4 regions of the Bacillus cereus group sp. BfR-BA-01383 genome follow, and region 1 is predicted to be linked to each of the others. Evidence: predicted binding sites of a transcription regulator. Region 1 holds the regulator's gene; each other region holds the start of a gene.

Region 1 (4,193 bases):
ACAACGGATAATGGTGTAACAGTTTTACAGACTGGATGTAATGGACACTCCGTTGGAAAAATAACCGTAACCTTCGAAAAAATGGAACAGACGTGTGTAAAAAAAGAAAGTTATTCAGAGTTGTTGACGGTGCAAGGAATTGAGGCAGATCCAGCTGTTCTTTCCTTAGTATCTGGTTATGAAGAGAATACACAAAAATGGCTTGATCAACCTATCGGAATCATTCATGGGGGCATGCAAATTTCAGATGTTATGCAAACTCGTTTGCAAGACCATCCTTTTATTGAGTTTATAAATACAATTCAAATGGATATAGCTAACGTTTCAATTTCTTGTACAAGTTTGTTTCATAATGCATCTCCAGGTTTTCCAAAACATGTAACAATGCGGGATATCGTTTCTAATTACATTTATCCAAATACATTAAAAGTTATTCGAGTGACTGGAGCAGATATAAAAGATGCTCTCGAACTCTCTGCTACCTATTTCATATTAAATGAAGATGGAAATATAATCGTTAACCCTGCATATATAGAACCAAAGCCTGCACACTATAATTATGATATGTGGGAAGGGATTTCGTACGTATTGAACATTTCAAAACCAATTGGTGAAAGAGTAGAATCTTTACAGTATAAAGGTACTTCTCTTCATATGGAGGAAGAATATGACGTTGTTATGAATAATTATCGCGCAAGCGGCGGAGGGAATTTCTTTATGTTTCAAAATAAGCCGGTAGTAAGAGACATACCAACAGATATGTCTGAACTTATCGCTAACTATGTATTGAAGCACAAAAAGATAGAAGCAACAGTCAATAACAACTGGAAAGTTATTAAATAACGAATTTAATAAATAAAAAAGATGGGCTTCGCCCATCTTTTAATTTAATTTTGCATTATCTTGCTTTTTTAAAGCTTTTAATTTCGTCGGTGTAACATCTGTACCTTCTTCGTTAACGACTTTAATTCCTTTAAGTTCGTTTAACATATTTTGACGAAATCCTTTTAAATATTGTTCACGTAGCGATTGACGCTCACGTTGTTCTTCTTCAGTTAAACCTTCAGCTTTTGCTTTTTTCGCTAAGAAGTTAATGCGTTCAACGAGTTCGTGATTAATCATCTCGAATCCCCCTTCTAATCAAAACTGATTATTATCATACAATAGTTACTCTTCTTTATCAAGCAATTGCTTTGTATACTCTACATATCTACGGTGTACAGTCGCCTTTGAAACATTATGACCAAATCCACGAAGCGTTGCCGCAATTTCTTCGAAAGTAAGTTCACTTTTGCGTAAGCGCACAATTTCCTCAATTGGCACCTCTTTTTTCTCTCGGCCTACGCTTAAATGACGGTTCTTTAAATTATTTTCTGGACGATAGCCCTTTTCTACTGCGCGTTGCATGCCACGTTTAATTTTCAAGTTATGAATCTTTCTTTGATACTCTTCCACAATCCCAATTATATCTAACACCATCGAATCAGAATCTGAAAGCTGTAATTCACCATTATGAGTATGTGTATACACATTTATTCCCTCTTTATGTAAACAGTGCATTAATGCAATCTTCGCATTCCCCCTACCAAGGCGCGTTTCATCTTGTATAAGTAGCACATCAATTTGTTCGTCTCGAATCGTATCCAACACTTCTAATATACCGTCACGTTCAATTGTATATCCACTAGCTTGCTCTTCAATCACCTTTATAACATTCATTTGATAGCGCTCAGCTAAATGCAATAATTCATCTTTTTGACGTAATAATGATGTTTCCTGCGCTTCTTTTGTTGTACTCACACGTGCATAAATAATTGCATTCATTTTGAACCCCTCTTTCTCACTATATTTTACCTCTAGTGTAACATAAATCCGCCTTTTGTTCGAACTTATGTTTGTAGAATGTTTTTTCACATGTTATACTTATTAATAAGAAAAATGAAAGAAAACGAGGTGTTAGAAAACATGGAAAAGTTAACGAAACGCCAGCAAGACATTCTCGACTTTATTAAGCTAAAAGTACAAGAAAAAGGATATCCACCTTCCGTACGTGAAATCGGTCAAGCAGTCGGCCTCGCTTCTAGTTCTACAGTGCACGGACATTTATCACGACTAGAAGAAAAAGGATATATTCGACGTGATCCAACGAAACCACGAGCGATTGAAATTTTAGGTGTAGACCGAATCGATACAGAAACACAATCTGTTATTCAAGTTCCAATCATCGGAAAAGTTACTGCTGGATTACCGATTACAGCGGTCGAAAGCGTAGAGGAGCACTTCCCACTTCCAGCTAGTATCGTTTCTGGATCAGATCAAGTGTTTATGTTACGTATTTCTGGAGATAGTATGATTGAGGCTGGTATCTTTGATGGTGATTTAGTCGTAGTTCGTCAACAACAGTCTGCATACAACGGTGAAATTGTAGTTGCTTTAACAGAAGATAACGAAGCAACTGTTAAACGCTTCTATAAAGAAAAAGACCATTTCCGCCTACAACCGGAAAACTCTTCATTAGAACCTATCATTCTAAAGCAAGTGTCAGTTATCGGAAAAGTAATTGGCGTATATCGTGATTTACATTAAAAATAATAAAAGAAGATAATTATCTCATTTATATAAGGTAATTATCTTCTTTTTTGTATTTTGATAGATTTCCTTGTATTCTATTTCTTATTAACGAGTTTCAATCGTCACATCTCCAGCAGCTGTTTTACCGCTAATCTTTTTACTCCCATTACCAGTTGTTATATTTTTATTTTCTTCATTAAAAATCGTTACATCTCCGGCAGCGCTTTGCCCACTAATAACTGCATCTTGCGGTTTTTCCAATAAAGTAATATCTATATCTCCAGCGGTTGAACTTGCCTCTACATCATACTTAGGATCATGATCCATAATATATACATCCCCGCTAGCCGTTTTCGCTGTTACTTTCCCTATTACCTTTTTAAAGTTCACCTCACCAGCTTTTGTAGTTCCCTCCACACTCTTAGCCGTTACATGTTTCAAATCTACTTCTCCAGCAAGTGTCTCAACACTTACACGGTCACTTTTCACATCACTTATTTCGATTTGTCCAGCGGATGAATTTACTTTTATCTCTTCATAAAAACGTTCAGGTACTAATATAGTCAATGTAGGTGTTTGAAATCCGAAATTGTAAAAGGAAAAATCAAACGAAACACCCTTTTCTCTTCCCCCTATAATTTTTAATCTGTCACCATCTTCAGCAATACGAATCTCCTGTTTCCGTATATCTCCTGTTTGCTTTACATAAAAAGAGGAATCCGGGGATTTTTGGATAATAACATCTCCAGCATTCAAATCGACTTCTACGTTTTTTAATGCTTCATTTTTAATAACCTCTTCCTTGTTTCCTTCCTCTACATTTGCTACTGCTTTTTTATATGTTTGTGAAATCCCTATTACTCCAACAATGATACAAGCGATAGCTACTAACAATATTTTTTTCATCATCTACTCCCCTTTTATCATTTTGAAGTTCCATATTACATAACGTACGCATAACCTTTTAAACCACTTCGTACTATAATAAGCTATAATACATAACAACAAACCCACTCCAACAAACGTCATACTAACGAAAAGATCTAACCATATAAAAGTGCCCATAAATACTTTTACAATAACGAAAAACGGTGTCACTACACTAGCAATACCACCGACCCAAAAGGAAAATATAAAAGCGATAATTGCAACTAACGGGCCTAACACAATAATAAAATTAAACAAACTAAGTCCAATCGCTGCCATAACAGCTCTTGTCACATTTGAAGTCGATGGATCTTTTTTCATCTCATCAAATCGATACATCGCAAGTAAGTCTTTCGCAATTGCTTTCGGAGAACCTAGCCCTTTTATTATTTCCGATTCAGTTTTTCCCTCTTCTACCCCGAATTGAAAATGCTCTTCATAATCAAATAAAATATCTGTCCTCTCTTCTTCCGATAACTTTCTAAGCTGATTCGATAATTCCTTAAGGAACTGTTCTTTATTCATCCCAATTCACCCCTTCAATAATTTCTTGTACCCCTTTCGCAAAATCACGCCATTCTGTTACTAACAAATGCAGTTGCGTCTCCCCTTGCTCAGTTAGTCGATAATATTTACGAGGTGGCCCCTCCGTAGATTCTTTTAAATACGTTTGAAAATATCCTTCTTTCGTTAAA
Region 2 (4,193 bases), on a different contig from region 1:
TTATTTATAACCGGAAGAATTAAGAAATCGTCATTTGAGAAAAAAAGCTATCCATTACTGGATAGCCTCTGCTGTCTCTTTAAAATGATGCGCTTGCGTAAGTAGCTCTTTCGCATGTTCTGTCGTTAAATCTGTAATTTCCACACCAGAAATCATTCGAGCTATTTCTGTTACTTTATCCTCCATAGTTAAAACAGTAACTGATGTAATTGTCCGATCATTCGCTACCTGTTTTCGAATAAATAAATGTGAGTCCGCCATTGAAGCGACTTGAGGTAAGTGCGTAATACAAAGTACTTGCGAGTTTACTGATACACGATAAATTTTTTCTGCAATAGCCTGTGCAACTCGACCACTCACACCCGTATCTACTTCATCAAAAATAACAGATGCAATGCCTTGATGCTTAGAAAAAATGCTTTTTAAAGCTAAAATAATACGAGATAACTCTCCGCCAGAAGCGACCTTTGAAAGTGGCTTTAGCGGTTCACCTGGGTTCGTTGAAATATAAAATTCCACATGATCATAACCATCCGCCGTCAGTCTTACCGGTGAACCTTCCACAAGTGGTTCTTCTGTATTCCCTTCTCTCTTCATGATTCTCACTTCAAATTTCGTTTTTTCCATATATAATTCTTTCAATTCCTGATGAATGGCATTTGTAAGATGATCTGCAAGTTCATGACGCATATTACTTAACAACATTGCTTCTTTTAGAATCACACTTTCTAATTCCTTTAACTGCTTCTTCGTTGTTTCAATATGAACATCTTTATTTTCAATCGTAAAAATTTCTTGTTCAATTTTATCAGCATACGCTAAAATCTCTTCTACAGTATTTCCATATTTTCTCTTTAGCATACGAATTTCATTTAAACGTGTTTCTATTTCATCTAGACGATTCGGATCGTATTCCATCATATCAAGCTTTTCTCTAAGTTGATACGCAACTTCTTCTAATAAATAATAACTATTTGCAATCGAATCATGATTTTCTTGATACGCTTCATCTAAATGTGTAATACTCTCCATTTGCCCCATTGCGCTTCTTACATTATCTAATCCTTGTCCGTCAGCGCTTAACGAACGATATGCATCACCTAACGCTTTATAAATCTTTTCAAAGTTAGAAATTTGCAATCGTTCCTCAGTTAATTCATTTTCTTCATCCATTTTTAAATCCGCCTTACAAATCTCTTCATGTTGGAATTGAATTAAATCTAAGCGATGGGCCATTTGTTGTTCATTTTCACTTAAAGATTTCAACTGTTTTTTTAATTTCTCGTAGTCAGCGTATACATTTTGATATATATCCAATTGTTTAACAATACGCTCTCCATCAAAATGATCGAGCATAAACAGATGTCGCTCTTCATTCATTAAATCTTGTGTTTCGTGCTGTCCATGAATATCAACAAGCGTTTTTCCAAATTCTTTTAATATACTAAGTGTAACAAGTTTTCCATTTACACGACATACACTCTTTCCGTTTGCAGCGATATCTCGCTTCAAAATAATCATGCCATCTTCTATTTCTATATCCAACTCTTCTGCCTTTTCAATACATGGATGCTTATCATCTTCTATATAAAATAGCCCCTCTATCTCAGCCTTTTCTGTTCCGTATCGAACAAATTCTGCTGAACCACGGCCACCTACAAGCAAACTAATCGCATCAATAATAATTGATTTCCCGGCTCCTGTTTCACCACTTAAAACCGTTAAACCTTTTTGAAAAGAAATATTTAATGCCTCAATAATAGCAAAGTTTCTAATCGATAATTCCGATAACAATGCCCCATTCACCTCGTTATAAACTAATCCCCTACTAAGGGCTTTTTCAGTTCTTCATTCAAATAGTCATACTGTATGTTTGTATGTATAGATTACTTTTCTAACCCGCTCCATTGTACCAAACATTTGTTTTTCGGGTCAATCCACCTATCTTCTAACTTTATTCAAACAAAATAGTATATTACAATTGAAAATTCATATCTTTAACCCATAAAAATATCCTGTTTGCTTCCCACTTTACAGCGGAAAGCAAACAAGATTTTTTTGTTACAGCATATTTAAGAAACGATCAGAGACAACACCTGTATCTTCAGGTGTACGGCAAATAATTAAGCAAGTATCATCACCACAAATGGTTCCGATGATCTCATCCCACTCCAAGTGATCAATTAGTGCTCCAAGTGAATGAGCGTTACCAGGCAATGTTTTTAGCACCAGCATATGTCCTGCCGTGTCTAATTTTACAAATGAATCCACTAGATTTCGTTTTAATTTTTGTAACGGGTTAAATCGTTGATCTGCTGGCAAGCTATATTTATAGCGACCATCCTGTAATGGCACCTTCACTAAGTGCAGTTCTTTAATATCGCGCGATACTGTTGCTTGCGTTACATTAAATCCCTCATTACGTAAAATATCAACTAATTCATCTTGTGTTTCAATTTCTTTGTTCGCAATAATTTCCCTGATTTTAATATGGCGCTGACCTTTATTCATACATTTGCACCTCACACTATCTCTTACCATAGTTTAAACATTGGTATACTTCACTTATTTATGTTAACGTATAATTCGTTACTTGTACACAATTGTTTTTACAATCATTATACAATTACAACAAAAAGAGGAACAACATATGTTATTCCCCTTTTCCTTTTTGTTTTAGAACGTTATGTGCTTCTGTAACAACTTGCTCTACAGAAACTGGAGAATGATTTTCGCCATTCTCACGCTCTCCATGCCATTTTAGATGAATTAAAAATTCGATATTACCATCTCCACCCGTAATCGGTGAGAATGTTAAACCTTCGACATCATAGCCTTCTTTTAAAGCAAAATCGACAATCATTTCTACGACAGCCTCATGTACTTTTCTATCACGAACGATGCCTTTTTTCCCAACTTGCTCTCTTCCAGCTTCAAACTGTGGTTTAATTAACGCTGCTACATCGCCATTAGGCGTAAGCATTGTTTTTAAAACTGGCAGTATAAGCTTTAATGATATAAATGAAACATCGATACTAGCAAATTGCGGTAAACCACGTTCTAAGTCTGCTGGTGTCACGTAACGGAAATTTGTGCGTTCCATTACGACAACACGCTCATCTTGACGCAATTTCCACGCAAGCTGATTGTATCCTACATCTAATGCATAAGATAATTTCGCTCCATTTTGAAGCGCGCAATCTGTAAAGCCACCAGTTGATGAACCAATATCTATCATAACTTTATCTTGTAAATTAAGATGAAATGTCTCTAACGCCTTTTCAAGTTTATAACCACCACGGCTTACATACGGCATAACTTGTCCCTTCACCGTAATCTCTGTGTCTTGCGAGATTTTCTCTCCTGGCTTATCCAGCCTCATCTCATTCGCATATACGAGTCCAGCCATAACAGCACGTTTTGCTTTCTCACGAGTTTCTATAAGTCCTCGCTCTACTAATAGTACATCTACTCTTTCTTTTTTTACACTCATTTGTTACGCCCTTTTTTGTTTTGATGGAATCATTGTATGAATACGGTCTACAACAGCATCTGTCGTTAAACCAATTTCTTCTAATAATTTTGTTACACTACCGTGCTCTATGAAACGGTCTGGAATACCCATTCGTTCAATTAATACACTATGGTATCCGTTCTCTGACGCAAATTCAACTACTCCCGTTCCAAAACCACCGATTAAACAAGCTTCTTCAATCGTTAATATCGGTATATTCTTACCTAAGAGATCATGCAAATATGATTCATCCATTGGTTTAATAAAGCGAGCATTCACTACTTTCACTGAAATTCCAGCCTTTTCAAGACGTTCAGCTGCTTCCATTGCCATTGGTATTGTTGTACCAAATGTTAAAATAGCTGCTTGTGTACCTTCTTTTAACGTTTCCCAAGTACCGATTGGAATCGCCTTTAATTCTTCATCCATATGAACGCCAAGTCCATTACCACGCGCATAACGTAATGCGATTGGCCCATCTTCATATTGCATCGCCGTATATACTAAATGTTGCCCTTCATTTTCATCTTTCGGCATCATCAGCACCATATTCGGTAAGTGACGTAAAAATGAGATGTCAAATACCCCTTGGTGTGTTTCACCATCTGCTCCTACTAATCCAGAGCGATCTATCCCAATGAAAACATTTAAATTTTGGCGGCATATATCATGAACAACT
Region 3 (4,193 bases), on a different contig from region 1:
ACCATCAATTGCTTTAAATTCATAACCTGGGTACATAAAAATATCTGTCCATCCAGAAGCAGCGCAAAGCTTACCGTCATGATCTGTCGCAATTGTTTCTAACGTACGAGTTGATGTCGTACCTACTGTAATAATACGTCCACCACTCTCTTTCACACGATTTAATAATGCCGCTGTCTCTTCAGACATATGGTAATATTCTGCGTGCATATGGTGTTCCTCAATCGTATCTGCAGAAACTGGTCTAAATGTTCCAAGCCCTACATGGAGTGTAATGAATGCTAATTGAATGCCTTTTTGCTTCAATTTCTCAAGTAACTCTTCTGTAAAGTGAAGTCCAGCTGTCGGTGCTGCTGCTGAACCGATTTCCTTCGCATATACCGTTTGATAACGATCGCGATCTTCCAACGTCTCTTTAATATACGGCGGAAGTGGCATTTCTCCAAGCTCGTCTAAAATTTCATAAAAGATGCCGTCATACGAAAATTCAAGTTGACGTCCACCTTGGTCTGCTGTTCCAATGCAAGTTGCTTTTAGCTTTCCTTCACCAAAAGAGATGACAGTTCCTTCTTTTACACGTTTCGCTGGCTTTACAAGCGTTTCCCACTTATCTCCATCCTCTTGTTTTAAAAGAAGCACTTCGATATGTGCGCCTGTATCCTCTTTCACACCGTGTAAGCGAGCAGGCATAACTTTCGTTTCGTTTAAAACTAAGCAATCCCCCTCATGTAAGTAAGAAAGAATGTCCGTAAAATGTTTATGCTCAATATCACCGGTTTCACGGTCTAACACCATTAATCTTGATGTTTCACGATCTTCAAGCGGGACTTGTGCGATAAGTTCTTCTGGTAAATGAAAATCAAACAGATTTATATCCATAACTATATCCACCTATTTCTTATTTGAATCGATTTATTATATACATAATAAAAGATAATGCAATACTTAACACAATACATGTAATGATAGGAAAATAAAAGGTAACGTTTCCTTTTTCCACAAAAATATCACCTGGAAGTCTTCCAATGAACTTCCAAGCTAATCCAACAACGATAAGTAAGATACCTGCTGTAATAAGCAATTTTGGCATCTCCGTCATATTTTTGGCATCTCCATTCCGAAATGCTCATATGCAAGTGGCGTTACAATTCGGCCCCTTGGCGTTCGTTGTAAAAAGCCAATTTGTAATAAATATGGCTCATACACATCTTCAATCGTATGAGATTCTTCTCCAATCGTTGCCGAAACGGTCTCTAATCCAACTGGGCCACCACGGAATTTTTCAATAATACCAAGCAATAATTTATGATCGATATGATCGAGTCCTAATTTATCTACTTGCAATAGTTCTAACGCCATTTGCGTAATTTCCATTGTAATCGTTCCGTTACCACGAACTTGCGCAAAATCACGCACACGTCGTAATAGACGATTTGCAATACGAGGTGTACCACGAGCACGTCTTGCAATTTCTAGTGCAGCTAACGAGTCAATTTCAACTTCAAATACTTCTGCTGTACGTTCAACAATCGCAGAGAGCTGATCTACTGTGTAATACTCTAATCGTGAAAGTACACCGAAACGGTCACGAAGCGGCGCTGACAATGCCCCCGCACGCGTCGTTGCTCCAACTAATGTAAATGGAGGTAAGTCTAATCGTACAGAACGTGCTGACGGTCCTTTTCCAATTACAATATCAAGGCAAAAGTCTTCCATCGCAGGATATAGTACTTCTTCAATTGATCTATGCAAACGATGAATTTCATCAATAAATAATACATCCCCTGGCTGAAGTGCTGTTAATACCGCTGCTAAATCTCCTGGTCTTTCAATTGCGGGACCTGACGTCGTTCGAATGTTAACGCCCATTTCATTGGCAATGATATTCGCGAGCGTCGTTTTACCAAGTCCAGGTGGCCCATATAAAAGTACGTGATCTAACGTTTCTTCACGCATTTTCGCCGCTTCAATAAACACTTCTAAATTATGTTTCGCTTTATCTTGGCCAATATACTGACGGAGCGTCTGTGGCCGTAGTGAATACTCTAAATCCGCATCTTCGTATCCAGATTCCCCTGAGAGGAGACGTTCGTCCATTATACTCACCTCTTACCATTTAGTAAAAGACTAAGTGCCTTTTTAATATACTGATCCGTCGTTAATGATTCTTTTAATAACTCTGGTACAACGCGAGAAACTTCTCGTTCTGCATATCCAAGTGCGCGCAGAGCTTCCAGCGCCTCATCAAGCTCAGCTGATGAACCTTTCTTCTCATCAAAACGTTCTGTATCTGAGAATAAATCAACAAATGCATCTGGTACGACATCTGCTAGTTTTCCTTTTAAATCTAAAATCATTTGGCGCGCTGTTTTCTTTCCGACGCCCGGGAATTTCACTAAAAACTTCTCATCTTCATGTTCAATCGCTTGAACGACCTGTCCTGTTTGACCAGAAGCTAAAATTGCAAGAGCGCCTTTTGGCCCAATGCCAGACACACCTAACAACTTTGTAAATAATAAACGCTCTTCACGTGTTTTAAACCCGTAAAGTGCCATAATATCTTCTCTCACATAATGATATGTATAGACACGGATTTCTTGCTTACTTTTTTGAAATACATACGGATTCGGTGTGAAAATTTGATAACCAATTCCATTATGGTCAATTACGACATATTCCGGTCCTACATACTCCACGTAACCTGTAACATATTCAAACAAAATACGATCTCTCCCTCTTAAATCATGTATTCCATTTTAACATATTTAATGATAGAAAAGCGAGACTGCCCCAACAAATGTTCTCCATATAAAACTTCTGTTATTTTCCATTGACAGAAAGTATAAAGCCCCTTAATATACAGAAGTCGATAATGATTATCAATATTAATTAAAGGGGTTACATAGGGATGAAACGCAAATTATTTATTTTATTTACTATCATGCTAGTCGTTCTTTCTATCGTTGGCTGTTCTTCCAAAAAAGAAGAGTCAAAAACAAAAGAACAACCAAAAACAAAAGTTGTCAAACATGCTAAAGGAGAAACTACAATTCCAGTAAATCCAAAGAGAATTGTAGATTTATCTGGATCAACAGAAGAATTATTACTTCTTGGACATAAACCTGTTGGTACGGCAAATACGTATAAAGATAAAATTCAAAATCACTTAACAGAAAAGCTAGACGGAGTAAAAGCAGTTGGCTGGTACTGGGCACCTAAAGTTGACCTAGAAGCTGTCACAGCTTTAAAACCAGACTTAATTATTTTAAATAACCGTCAATTAAAAATTTATGATCAATTAGAAAAGGTTGCACCGACAGTTGTTCTAGAAACAAACTTAGAAGACTGGCGCGGTAAGTTTAAAGAAGTAGGTAAGTTATTTGACGAAGAGAAGAAAGCTGACAAATGGATTGCAGACTACGATAAAAAGGCTGACTCTTTATCTAAGGAAATTAAAGAAAAAACAAAAGATGAGAACTTTATGTTCGTTGCAGTAACACCACAAAACTTCCGTGTATACGGTAGCTTCGGATATGGTGACATACTCTTTAACGATTTAAAACTTCCAGCAACAAAAGGTACAGATTTAAAACAAACGATGGCACAAGTATCACTAGAAGGCCTTGTTGCATTCCAGCCTGACCAAATGTTCGTTGTAAACTTCGGTGGAGAAGCTGATAAAGTATACGAAGACTATAAAAACAGCGCCGTTTGGAAAGATAATAAAGCAGTAAAAAACAATCACGTATATGAAGTATCGAACGAAGTCTTCAATACGAAAGCATTCAATCCAATCGGAAAAGATATGCTAATTGATGAAATTGCAAAAGAAATTTTAGCTAAGAATAAATAAGAAAAAGCAGCTCACCATGAGCTGCTTTTTTTCTTATTTTGCACTGCGTATTGCTTCATTTTTTCAATCGTCTTCACAAAACCTTCTTTTGATTTAATACGAATACCACGCTTTAGTTTCGCACGATCATAACTCTCAAGCTTTTTCATATCAATTTGAAAGAAGGAATGAATTGCGTTATCACTTTTCGGCACTCCTTTGAAAATTTGTAATATCCCTTCCTCTGAAACACCGAAGTAACCGCTCGTTTTTAATAAAGGAGAAATATCATCAACTTTCTTCTGTAATACAATTTGCACATCATCACGATCAACGAGTTGCCATTCTTTATATTGCTGTA
Region 4 (4,193 bases), on a different contig from region 1:
AATTTGTAATATATACCCGAGGGCTTGTAATGAGCTTCCTACAATAACAAGATCCGATTCAACTTTTTCTTCTCCATTAAATCCTCTAGTCGTTCCAATTGCCGCTGTAAGATTTCCACCTACTTGAAACCATGCTCCTGTAACTTTTAATTTGCTTGGATTCATTTTTATCACCTATATAGAAATTTTTTAGTACTTTCGTAATAAACAAATGTTACCCTAATCTCTTATTTTATTTTTTATATGTAATTTTGTGCATTATATTATGTGCTATTAATATAAAAAAAGCACCGTTAAGGTACTTTTTTTGACGAATCGTTTTTCAATATTTCTCCATTGTTATCTATTTAATATATCGAATTGCTTTATGTGACCACATTTCAGGTATAGGTGATTCATTTACATATTGTGGTGCACATGAATTCAAAATTGGGGTACTAATACTCCCTCTAGGATCTAAAGCAACTACAGCCATGTCATGGGGTAATTCCAGCGCCATAGATTTCGTAATACCTTACCTTCAATTACAAACTTCGAGGCGCAGTATGTTGCAAGCTCATCTTCTCTTCCCTAGCTAGAACTCATATTAATAATAATTCCTTCTTTCCTGACTACCATCGCTGGGACAAATACTCTTATTTAAATTCTCAATTTCATTTTGCAACTTTTTAAATTGTTCAAAATGCATGGTAATAGATTAACTGCTACCATAATCAGCATTTTGCTTCACCAATAAAACACCAGTATCATGAAAAATCGCTTCGAGTTCTTTCCTTATGGATACTTTCGTAATATGCGCTGTTTTAATCGCCGATAAAATTGCAATTTCATTAAACTTTAATTTTATTTCATTTGGACAAAATGCTTTTTCAACCAATATAACTCCATTGCTATAAATAAGCGCAACAAGAGTACTTGATTTTGCATCTGTTAAATCTACTTTTTTTATAACATCATTCATGACATTTTACCTCCTTTATTTTCATATATATTAATTATACAAACTTATTCTTTTAATTACTTAACTTTACATTAATTTTAGCACACTTTTGAATGATTAAACTATACTTCAAACGTTTTACCGTTCCACACTCTTTGTAAAATGAACCATTTGGACTATAATTCCATATAGTAGTGTTAACAATTAATTGTAAAGTAGGTGAAAACTATGCCATCAGTTGTAGGAAATTTAGTTGTACAAAATAGTAACGGTTCATTTAACTTAGGTGATTTCTACAACGTTTCTCCGAAAGAAAATACGAAAGCTTATAATGGATCTGGCGCATCAAATGTTGGTTTTGTTGTTAATACTTTTAGCGGCGTTAGTGCGACTAATACGTTTGATTCTGACCTTGCAGATCAAAATCAAGTAGGTACGGCCTAACCCTATTTTTCCATCGTTCTGTTTAGAAATTTTAAATTTGCCTATACTATAATCAGGCTGTTACACAGCTATTGTTGATTTTTGGAGTACCCTATCTTTTTCTCCCTTTCCCTGGGGCTAAGCAGCTAGTATGAAGCTAGCTGCTTTTTTGTATGATTTTTCTTTTTTTCTTATTCTTTAAATTTCAGCTTCTTTTACGTTATTTCAATGATATCCATACTATTAAATACATAAGTTTTATAAAAAGCGTCTGTACACATTACAATCTGCTTTACCGGATTAATATGTACGACTGTCATATAGCTTGTAAGTATGTAGCCATCTTCAAAATATGTCACCAACATTTCTTTCTCAGACAATAATGAAGTTAACAATTTATCAGAAATTCTCTCTTTTGCTTCATTTGTTAAAATCGGCTTTTGCACTTTTAATTTCTCTCCAATAATCTTTCGCATACTTAACAATTGTTCTGACATTACTGTAAATGGAACCCACTCTCTTTCTTTTTTCTGTATCTTTACTTGATTCATTTCTTTATCTCCTTAATCATTTATCCATTTTATTTAGCACATACTGTTTCTTTGTTATTTTTAATAATTACTAAATTCGTATTTATTTCTAGACTATAAATAATGTTCCTACCAAAAAGAACATAAGTTCGATTTAATTATACACGAACTTTTGTTCTTTTGAGAAGAGTTATTCTTATATTTTTCCACAACAAATAATTTTAATCATTGATTTTTTATATCCATATTTTATTGTTCCTTTATCAAACAAGCCTCTCATTTTTCAAGTAAAATTAAATACTTATAACAACTCAAAAAGCGACTTCACACAGAGTGAAGTCGCTTTTTCTAAAAATATATATTATCAAGTTTATTTTTCTATCCTGACTAATGTTCTTTCCGGAATACATATGTCATTTATATTAAAATGATTTATTTTTAAATTTAATTCTCCTACTCGCTCTTGCTCTTCATCACCAACCCAACAACTAAATAATTCAAATACCCTTCCATAATCGAGCATAAAGTTAAAAGCTTTTCTTTAGCTTCTTTCTTCTCCTTTAAGCTTTGCCACTCAACCAATTCAATTCCCCGCCCGGATGAAACCTCATAAGTATAATTTGTTTGGAACTAAAATTCTTGTACAACTTCTAGCATACTTTCATCTGAAAAACACGGGCCAAAAACAATTAGATTATTAGAATCTGGATCCGTTAGTAGCACTTTTACATTACAGCCTAAATAACTTTCATATATTCTCCCCCATTTTCATTTATGCATCTAGTAAATAAATAGTCTAAAAATTATTCATTCATTTCCCTAAAATTTTCATAGTAAAAAGAACATCCTTTATAATAGAATGCTCAGATTTTCAGTTCTTATAACCACAGTATTTCCCCAATAATATTATATGTAGTTTTCATAAAATAATGTTTATCTACTTCAAAAGAATTACTATATTTAATTTATATTTAATAAAATTAAATAACTAAAACATTATAATATCAACATTCTATTAAGTAATTATTTTTTCTTTTTCAATTCTATCCATAATTTTCTATTGTAATTCATAATATTAAAATGTAATATTATATTGTCTTACTATCTATTTATAACACACACACTAATTAAAAAAGGGAACTCTATATGAGTTCCCTTTTCTAATTTAGGTTACGTAACTTTTTTTGATAAACCAACTGCATTTTGTTTTATTTGCTTCGGAATAATGTTTATTCCAATCTTCAGGAATTTTAACATAAAAAAACAGAAATTTAGCACTAAGCTCCATCTCTGTTTTTCCTCTTTTCGTATTATTTCTCTTCTAGAAATTTAAATGTATTTTCAAATTCTTTATCACTTACCTTAATATCCGCATCTTTCAATAAGTCAGTGACTACTTGTTGTTTCCATTTACCTGTCGTATCTTGTAGTCTTTGTTGTTCTAAATCTTTACGAATTTCACCCTTTACTTCATCAAAAGGCTTCAATTCTTTTTTATCAGTCACTTTAATAATATGGTAACCATAAGTGGTTTTCACTGGCTCACTAACTTGTCCTGCATCTAATTTATACGCAGCTTCCTCAAATTCTTTCACTGTTTGCCCAGGAGCAAAACCAGGTATTTCCCCGCCCTGTTCCTTTGAACCGGTATCTTCTGAATATTGCTTCGCTAAAGCGGCAAAATCTTCACCATTATTTACTTTCTCTTTTACCTCTTTAGCAGTATTTTCATCTTTTACTAAAATGTGACTTACCTTCATTTCTGGTTTATAGTTATCTTTTACATCTTTTTCTGTAACAGTCGCTTTAATCGCTTTCTCAAATGCAATTTCTGGCTTCATTTTCTCTTTTAATTCATCTTCGTTTTTCAATCCCAATTGTTCTAAGGTCGGTTTAAAGTTGTCACCCATTTTATCTTTCGCTTCTTCTACTTTCTTTTTTGCTTCCTCATCTGAAACTTTATATTTATCCAGCAACGCCTTACTTAACATCATTTGATATAAAGTACTTTCTCCATATTTTTGGCGCAATTCTTTACTTAATTCTTTCTCTGTAACGTTTCCCACTTTTGATGTTACTACGTTTCCTGAGGAACCACATGCAGATAATGCTAGCACCACGCATGAAATTATCGTTCCCCAAAATAGCTTTTTCTTTTTCAATTCAAATACCTCACTTTTATCAATATGTAAAAGTAACTATACACTGTTATTGTGAAAACAGTGTGTTTTCTACATGTAATTCATTTCATTTGAATCGACTATGTGCCACGTTTTTATCTTCCAATTTGAATAATCTTC

The links. The regulator LexA, encoded in region 1, represses DNA repair genes until DNA is damaged. The targets are predictions, from matches to a motif close to CGAACATATGTTCG.
Positions count from the first base shown of each region.
Region 2: the regulator LexA is predicted to act here: its motif matches at 1,914-1,927, upstream of recN (DNA repair protein RecN).
Region 3: the regulator LexA is predicted to act here: its motif matches at 2,791-2,804, upstream of ruvA (Holliday junction DNA helicase RuvA).
Region 4: the regulator LexA is predicted to act here: its motif matches at 2,032-2,045, upstream of MR065_RS21590 (YolD-like family protein).

Region 1 is NZ_JAKUFP010000002.1:314,164-318,356, forward strand. It holds gene MR065_RS03805 (bifunctional metallophosphatase/5'-nucleotidase) at 1-843, shown strand, start outside; gene MR065_RS03810 (DUF896 domain-containing protein) at 883-1,122, opposite strand; gene MR065_RS03815 (YneB family resolvase-like protein) at 1,168-1,824, opposite strand; gene lexA (transcriptional repressor LexA) at 1,966-2,586, shown strand; gene MR065_RS03825 (DUF4097 family beta strand repeat-containing protein) at 2,677-3,480, opposite strand; gene MR065_RS03830 (DUF1700 domain-containing protein) at 3,481-4,023, opposite strand; gene MR065_RS03835 (PadR family transcriptional regulator) at 4,016-4,193, opposite strand, start outside.
Region 2 is NZ_JAKUFP010000001.1:222,338-226,530, forward strand. It holds gene recN (DNA repair protein RecN) at 55-1,794, opposite strand; gene argR (arginine repressor ArgR) at 2,062-2,511, opposite strand; gene MR065_RS01275 (TlyA family RNA methyltransferase) at 2,654-3,493, opposite strand; gene dxs (1-deoxy-D-xylulose-5-phosphate synthase) at 3,497-4,193, opposite strand, start outside.
Region 3 is NZ_JAKUFP010000025.1:2,671-6,863, reverse strand. It holds gene queA (tRNA preQ1(34) S-adenosylmethionine ribosyltransferase-isomerase QueA) at 1-879, opposite strand, end outside; gene MR065_RS19530 (DUF2905 domain-containing protein) at 899-1,099, opposite strand; gene ruvB (Holliday junction branch migration DNA helicase RuvB) at 1,096-2,097, opposite strand; gene ruvA (Holliday junction DNA helicase RuvA) at 2,103-2,720, opposite strand; gene MR065_RS19515 (iron-hydroxamate ABC transporter substrate-binding protein) at 2,909-3,853, shown strand; gene MR065_RS19510 (BofC C-terminal domain-containing protein) at 3,865-4,193, opposite strand, start outside.
Region 4 is NZ_JAKUFP010000031.1:23,308-27,500, forward strand. It holds gene MR065_RS21570 (DUF6944 family repetitive protein) at 1-165, opposite strand, end outside; partial or broken gene MR065_RS21575 (SDR family NAD(P)-dependent oxidoreductase) at 344-639, opposite strand; partial or broken gene MR065_RS21580 (hypothetical protein) at 587-961, opposite strand; gene gerPF (spore germination protein GerPF) at 1,169-1,384, shown strand; gene MR065_RS21590 (YolD-like family protein) at 1,579-1,914, opposite strand; partial or broken gene MR065_RS21595 (hypothetical protein) at 2,264-2,649, opposite strand; gene MR065_RS21600 (peptidylprolyl isomerase PrsA) at 3,204-4,055, opposite strand.